2 regions of the Clostridium sp. 7_2_43FAA genome follow, and region 2 is predicted to be linked to the other one. Evidence: a T-box and tRNA genes for the amino acid it is inferred to sense, from the RefSeq annotation. Region 2 holds a T-box; the other holds one or more tRNA genes.
What was found. A T-box is a leader RNA that pairs with one kind of tRNA and senses whether it is charged. The one in region 2 lies ahead of CSBG_RS17595 (glycine--tRNA ligase), so its partner is inferred to be a tRNA-Gly.
Positions count from the first base shown of each region.

Region 1 (3,694 bases), on a different contig from region 2:
CTACAAATGCAAAGCCAGAGTTAACTATTCCAAAATCAGTGTCAACAAAGGTTGGAGAGGCGATTGACTTAAATGAAGAGTATACTGCAATTGATGCTGAAGATGGAGATTTAACTTCAAGTGTTGAAGTAACTGGTGAAGTAAACTTTAATAAACCAGGAAAATATCCAATTACTTATAAAGTTCTAGATAGTGATGGTAATGAAGTAACTAAATCAAGAACTATAGCAGTAGTAAACATGGAAGATTATACGTATTTGACAGAATATGATTGGAAATTTACTCAAAATAGCTATGCTGCTCCTAAGAAGGATATATCTACAAGTAATAATGCTTTAAGATTAACTAATGAAGAGGGCAATGAAGTATCATTTGAAAGAGGTATAGGTGCTCATGCAACTTCAACAATAACATATGATTTAAGTGATAAAGATTATGCATTCTTTAGCTCATATGTTGGAGTAGATAGACAAATGTTTGGTACAGTAGGTTCAGTTTCCTTCGAAATATATGTCGATGGAGAAAAGAAATTCGATAGTGGAGTAATGACTTCTAGAGATGCTATGAAGTATGTAGAAGTTGATATAAATGATGCTAAGGAATTAAAACTTGTAGTAACTGATGGTGGAAATGGAATTGGTTCAGACCACGCTACATGGGGAGATACTAAGCTTTATTATGCAAATTCAGAATCCATAGATTATACAGAGCTTTCTAAATTAGTTGAAAGTGCTAAAGGTATAGATAGAGAAGCTTATACTGAAGAAAGTTTAAGTGTACTAGATCAGGCTGTGGGAAAAGCAACAGAAATGATAGAAAATAAAGCATCTACTTATGAAGAAATACAATCAATGATAACTGAATTAAAAGAAACAATTAATAGCTTAAAAAGAGTTGATTTAAATAAAGTTATTGAAATTGAAGATAAGTATCTAAAACAAGATATTCAAAAGGCGCTTGGATTGAGTGGAGATATAACTTTAAAAGATATGCATAATCTAAGGACCTTAACTGGTAGTAGCAGAAGAATTACAAGCTTAAAAGGCTTAGAATATGCTGAGAATTTAGAAGAACTTAATATAGAGCAAAATGAAGTAAGGGATTTATCACCTCTAAAGAACTTAAAAAATCTTAAGGTACTAAATGCTAATCTACAAATAATTGAAGCTGGAATGGCTACAGTAGAAAATAATAAAGTTATACTTAAAGAAAGAGTAGTGTCTAAAAGTGGAGAGGCATTGAAACCTAAGGAAATTATGGTAGGTAGTGAGAAATTAGATGTAGAAAATTCTATAGATGAAAATGGAGACATATCAATAGATACATCTGATATGAAAGCTGGACTTTACGGTGTCTATATAACTTATGAAAATAAAGAAGATAACCATGATGTTGGAATACTTTATATATTTAATATAGAGTAAAACAATAAAGAAGAACTAGCTAAACAAGAAGTGAAAAAATAATATAATATAATATGAATTAATGATCACTAAGAGAAACTTTACTATGTTAAGCTCTTAGTGATCATTAAATTTATTAAAATAATTAAGATAATTAAAGTACATATAAGATATTATTATAGAAATAAAATAACCAAATTTTACAATTTATATTGATTTAAAAAATAATATTTTATATAATATTAATACAAGGTATGCAGATGTGGCGGAATTGGCAGACGCACTAGACTTAGGATCTAGCGCCATTGGCGTGGGGGTTCGACTCCCTTCATCTGCACCATTAAAATATTTAAAATAATATGCGGAAGTGACTCAATGGTAGAGTGTCACCTTGCCAAGGTGAAAGTTGCGGGTTCGAATCCCGTCTTCCGCTCCAAAAGCTTTTTAAGAATATAATATATTTTTTAAAAAGCTTTTTATTTGCCGCTTATTAAGAATATATGTTATTTGATATAAAAGAAAGCTCTTAAATAACTATAGTTATCAAGTCTTGCTTGGTAGTATAGTATTTAAGAGCTTTGTATATTTTATAAATCTAATTTAAAACTAAAGAAATTTAGTAAATCTATGCAATAAATAGTTAGTAGCTTGAATATAAAAGAATGTTTTAGCTAATATTAATACTATGGAAAAGACGTTCCAATTCAAGCTCTTGAAGCATAGCATATGAGTAGAGTTTACCGCCCATGAGGTTTTTAATTATATCTTCTTTAGAATAACCTTCTTTAAATAATTTAAGTTTTTTAATTAATTTTTTTAAAGAAGAATTAGACATTCCTAGAAGAGTATAAAGCTCCTTAGCAGTATAGTAATCTTTGGGTAATAACTTATAGAGTTTATCTTGTAATTCTAGTTTATACCTCAAATCAGTTTCTATACAGTTGTGAGGACCATTTTTTCCTCTATGGTGGTAGTTACAAAGATATTTATAATTTAACTTAATATCGTAGCCACCTTCGTGTTTATGAACTATATGATGAATATCCGCTGTTGCTCCACAAATTTCACAGTGGTACAAAGTCATGCCTCCTTTTTATATCTTTAATAATATTATATATTTTTTGGGATTAATAATCTACAATATAATAGTTTTTGTAATAGATAATATTTAGTATATTTAAGTTATATATAACAAAGTGGTATATTTTTACTAAGTATAAGTGTAAAATTATATTATCAGAATATTGTAATGTAAAAGTGTTTAAATTTACTTTGTTATATTCTTTGAAAATACTTGAAAAGATGGTATAACATACTATATAATATATGTATAGTATATTATATTACTGAGCTGAAAGAAAGGTGATACAGTGAGACATAGCTATGATTCATTTGATTACTGGGAAGAATTGATTAATGAAAACAAAACAATAAGAGGACATATGTTTATGGATAAATTGCCTAATGAAAAAAGTATATATATCCATAGTTTAGTTTTTTGTAAGAATAACGGACTTAATAATACATGGTCATATTTTCCAAATGAGAAAATGTTATTAGGATATATTCAATATTCGTTTTTACAAGAGGCATTTTATAAATGGATATATGGAAAAGAAAGAATGGTTATTAGTATTCCAAACATTCCAGTAGAAAAAATAATCTTAGATGGAGAAAAAAATAAGAAAATATCTAAAGAAGAAGCAGATAATATGAGAAGGCATGTAAAAATGGTAAAGGATTGTTGGTCTTTGCCTAAGGATAAATTAATTAGAGCACTTCAAAGGTTTTCCAGGGACTTTAATAGAACCTGGTATGGAGATAACAGAGAATTTTTATACTTAAAAATTTTTAATACCCCAAAGGATTTAGGGGAGTTTGTAGTAAATTCAAGCTATATGACAACAACTGAAAGGGAATTTAAAGATAGGATTGGTATAAGTATCCCTGAATGGAATAACATATGCGAAAGAGCTAATAAAAATAAGCGTGATGGTGAGAAATTTAGAGATATTTTATTAAAATCACTTACAGAAATAATTTAAGGGAAAATTTATTATTGACAGTAATAATTGTGGAATATATAATATTATTGTCAATAAAATTTGCGGGTGTAGCTCAATGGTAGAGCCCTTGCCTTCCAAGCAAGTTACGTGAGTTCGATTCTCATCACCCGCTCCATATGCGTTATTAGCTCAGTTGGTAGAGCACCTGACTCTTAATCAGGGTGTCCCGGGTTCGATCCCCTGATAACGCACCAAATAAAAAGAGATTACTATGTAATCTCTTTT
Region 1 is NZ_JH815222.1:3,051,230-3,054,923, reverse strand. Features, by position in the region: gene CSBG_RS15475 (NPCBM/NEW2 domain-containing protein) at 1-1,424, shown strand, start outside; tRNA gene CSBG_RS15470 (tRNA-Leu) at 1,660-1,743, shown strand; tRNA gene CSBG_RS15465 (tRNA-Gly) at 1,765-1,839, shown strand; gene CSBG_RS15460 (HNH endonuclease signature motif containing protein) at 2,071-2,487, opposite strand; gene CSBG_RS15455 (hypothetical protein) at 2,774-3,448, shown strand; tRNA gene CSBG_RS15450 (tRNA-Gly) at 3,511-3,584, shown strand; tRNA gene CSBG_RS15445 (tRNA-Lys) at 3,588-3,663, shown strand.
Region 1: it encodes a tRNA-Gly, which carries the amino acid that the T-box ahead of CSBG_RS17595 (glycine--tRNA ligase) is inferred to sense. The anticodon was not compared.

Region 2 (3,694 bases):
AATCATGTCTAAAAGAGGTCAAGGAAAAGTTGTATTCTCAGACGTACAAGATAGAGACGGAAAAATTCAATTATTTATAAAAATAGATGAAGTAGGAGAAGAAGCTTTAAAGTCATATAAAACATATGATTTAGGTGATTGGGTTGTTGCAACTGGAGAAGTATTTAAAACTAAAACTGGAGAAGTTTCAGTTAAGGTTAAGAATTTTGAATTAATATGTAAATCATTAAAACCATTACCAGAAAAGTGGCATGGATTAAAAGATCCAGATTTAAGATATAGACAAAGAGAAGTAGATATGATCTCAAACCCAGAAGTTAAGACTAATTTCATGAAGAGAGCAACTATACTTAAAGGAGTAAGAGAATTCTTAGATAACAGAGGATTTATAGAAGTTGAAACTCCAATGCTTGCACCTATAGCTGGAGGAGCGTCAGCAAGACCATTTATAACTCATCATAATACTTTAGATATAGATATGTATTTAAGAATAGCTCCAGAATTATATTTAAAGAGATGTATAGTTGCTGGATTAGAAAAAGTTTATGACATGGGAAGAACTTTTAGAAATGAAGGTATGTCTGTAAGACATAATCCTGAATTTACAATGATAGAATTATACGAAGCATTTTCAGACTATAACGATATGATGGAAATTGCAGAAAATATGATTGCATCAGTATGCGAAAAAGTAAATGGAACAACTAAGGTTAATTATCAAGGTACAGAAATTGACTTTGCACCGCCATGGAGAAGAATAACTATGGTTGATGCTGTAAAAGAACATACAGGTATAGATTTTAATGAGATAAAATCAGATGAAGAAGCTCAGGCTATAGCTAAAGAAAAGAATTTAGAATTTAAGAAGAATATTAAGCACGTAACAAAGGGCGAAGTGTTAAATGTTCTATTTGAAGAATATGCAGAACAACATATGATACAACCAACATTTATATGTGATTACCCAGTAGAAATATCACCTTTAACTAAAAAGAAAAGAGGAAATGATAAATTTACTGAAAGATTTGAAGGATTTGTATTTGGAAGAGAAATATGTAATGCATATTCAGAATTAAATGACCCAATAGTTCAAAGAGAAAGATTTAATCAACAAGAAAAAGAAAGAGAACTAGGGGATGATGAAGCATACATGATAGATGAAGAGTTTATGAGTGCTTTAGAAACAGGTATGCCTCCAACAGGTGGATTAGGAATAGGTATAGATAGAGTTATAATGTTCTTAACAGATTCAGCATCTATAAGAGATGTTATAATGTTCCCAACAATGAAACCACAAAAGTAGTATTTTAAGGCTGTCATAGACAGCCTTTTTATTTTGTAGTAGATAGATTTTATTAAAATTCACATAAATATTTTTATTAAATTTTAATGCATTTTGAGATATTTAAAAATTAAAATTAAAAAAATCATAAAAAACACTTGCAATATTAATGAAACTTGATATAATAACTAATGTAGTAAATATTCCGCGATAGCTCAACGGTGGAGCACTCGGCTGTTAACCGATAGGTTGGAGGTTCGAATCCTCTTCGCGGAGCCATTTTGATTTTAAAATTAATTTATGAATATTCCGTGGTAGCTCAATGGTGGAGCACTCGGCTGTTAACCGATAGGTTGGAGGTTCGAATCCTCTCCACGGAGCCATTTTAATTTTAAAATTAATTTATAAGAATATTCCGTGGTAGCTCAATGGTGGAGCACTCGGCTGTTAACCGATAGGTTGGAGGTTCGAATCCTCTCCACGGAGCCATTTTTATAAGAGTTTTATAAGAATAGATAATTTGTCTATTGTTATAAAACTCTTTTTGTATATAAGAGAGATATAATATTTAAATTTAAATAATGATAAATAGAATATAGCTAAAAATAATATAAGTATTAATTTAATAAAGATTTTTAATAGAAAGCCTTTTGCACTTGACATATAAAAGGCTTTTGGTAAAATTAATATATAATTTAATAGATACAATGATAAAGAGGAGTAAACTTAATATTTCTTTTAGAGAGACGATGGTTGGTGTAAATCGTTATTAATTTAAGTTGAAGGGCGCTTTTGAGTATTAACACTGAAAGTTGGGCTAAAGCCAAGAAGGGTGGAACCGCGGAATTGAAATTTCGTCCCTTTAGGTTTGGGGCCTTTTTTATTTATAAAAAATTGGAGGTATTAAAATGGCAGTAGAAAAAACTATGGAAAAAATAGTTGCTCTTTGTAAGAGTAGAGGTTTTGTATTCCCAGGATCAGAGATATATGGAGGGTTAGCCAACTCTTGGGATTACGGTCCATTAGGAGTAGAATTTAAAAATAACGTTAAAAAGGCATGGTGGAAGAAGTTCGTTCAAGAAAGTCCATATAATGTAGGAGTAGACTGTGCTATATTAATGAATCCAGAAGTGTGGGTTGCATCAGGACACGTTGGTGGATTTTCAGATCCTTTAATGGATTGTAAGGAATGTAAAGCAAGATTCAGAGCTGATAAGATAGTGGAAGATCATATGACTGAAAATGGAGCAGAAGTTGCTAGTGCAGATGGTTGGTCTAATGAGCAATTAAAGGAATATATAGAAAAGAATAATATAGTATGTCCTAAGTGTGGAAAATTAAATTATACTGATATAAGAAAATTTAATTTAATGTTTAAAACATTCCAAGGAATAACAGAAGATTCTGCTAGTACAATATACTTAAGACCGGAAACAGCTCAAGGTATATTTGTAAACTTTAAATCAGTACAAAGAACTTCAAGAAAGAAAGTTCCATTTGGTATTGCTCAAGTTGGTAAATCATTCAGAAATGAAATAACTCCAGGAAATTTTACATTTAGAACAAGAGAATTTGAGCAAATGGAGTTAGAGTTTTTCTGTAAGCCAGGAACAGATTTAGAATGGTTTAAGTATTGGAAGGATTATTGTTGGAATTTCTTATTAAATCTGGGAGTACAACAAGATAATTTAAGAATGAGAGATCATGGTGAAGAAGAATTATCTTTCTATTCAAATGCAACATCAGATATAGAATATTTATTCCCATTTGGATGGGGTGAATTATGGGGAATAGCTGATAGAACAGATTATGACCTAAAAAAGCACCAAGAACACTCAGGTCAAGATATGAGTTACTTAGATCCAAGCACTAATGAAAAATATGTTCCTTATGTTATAGAACCATCTTTAGGAGCTGATAGAGTTGCATTAGCTTTCTTAGTAGATGCATATGATGAAGAAGAGTTAGAAGGTGGGGATGTTAGAACTGTTATGCATTTACATCCTGCTTTAGCTCCATATAAGGCAGCAATTTTACCACTTTCAAAGAAGCTTTCAGAAAAAGCCTTAGATGTATATTCTGACTTAAGCAAAAAATTCAATATAGAATATGATGAAGCTGGAAGTATTGGTAAGAGATATAGAAGACAAGATGAAATAGGAACTCCGTTCTGTATAACAATAGATTTTGATACTTTAGAAGATGAAGCAGTTACTATTAGAAATAGAGATACTATGGAACAAGAAAGAATAAAAATTTCAGATTTAGAAGCTTATATTGAAAAAAGCTTAGAATTCTAATTTTAAGAAGGGGCTATATTAAAATAAACTTTGATATTAGCTGATAAAAAGGGAAGCTCGAATTAGAGTTTCTCTTTTTGTTCATATATAAATAATATACCCTAAATTTCCA
Region 2 is NZ_JH815223.1:271,451-275,144, forward strand. Features, by position in the region: gene lysS (lysine--tRNA ligase) at 1-1,303, shown strand, start outside; tRNA gene CSBG_RS17580 (tRNA-Asn) at 1,487-1,561, shown strand; tRNA gene CSBG_RS17585 (tRNA-Asn) at 1,591-1,665, shown strand; tRNA gene CSBG_RS17590 (tRNA-Asn) at 1,697-1,771, shown strand; T-box leader at 1,981-2,147, shown strand; gene CSBG_RS17595 (glycine--tRNA ligase) at 2,191-3,582, shown strand.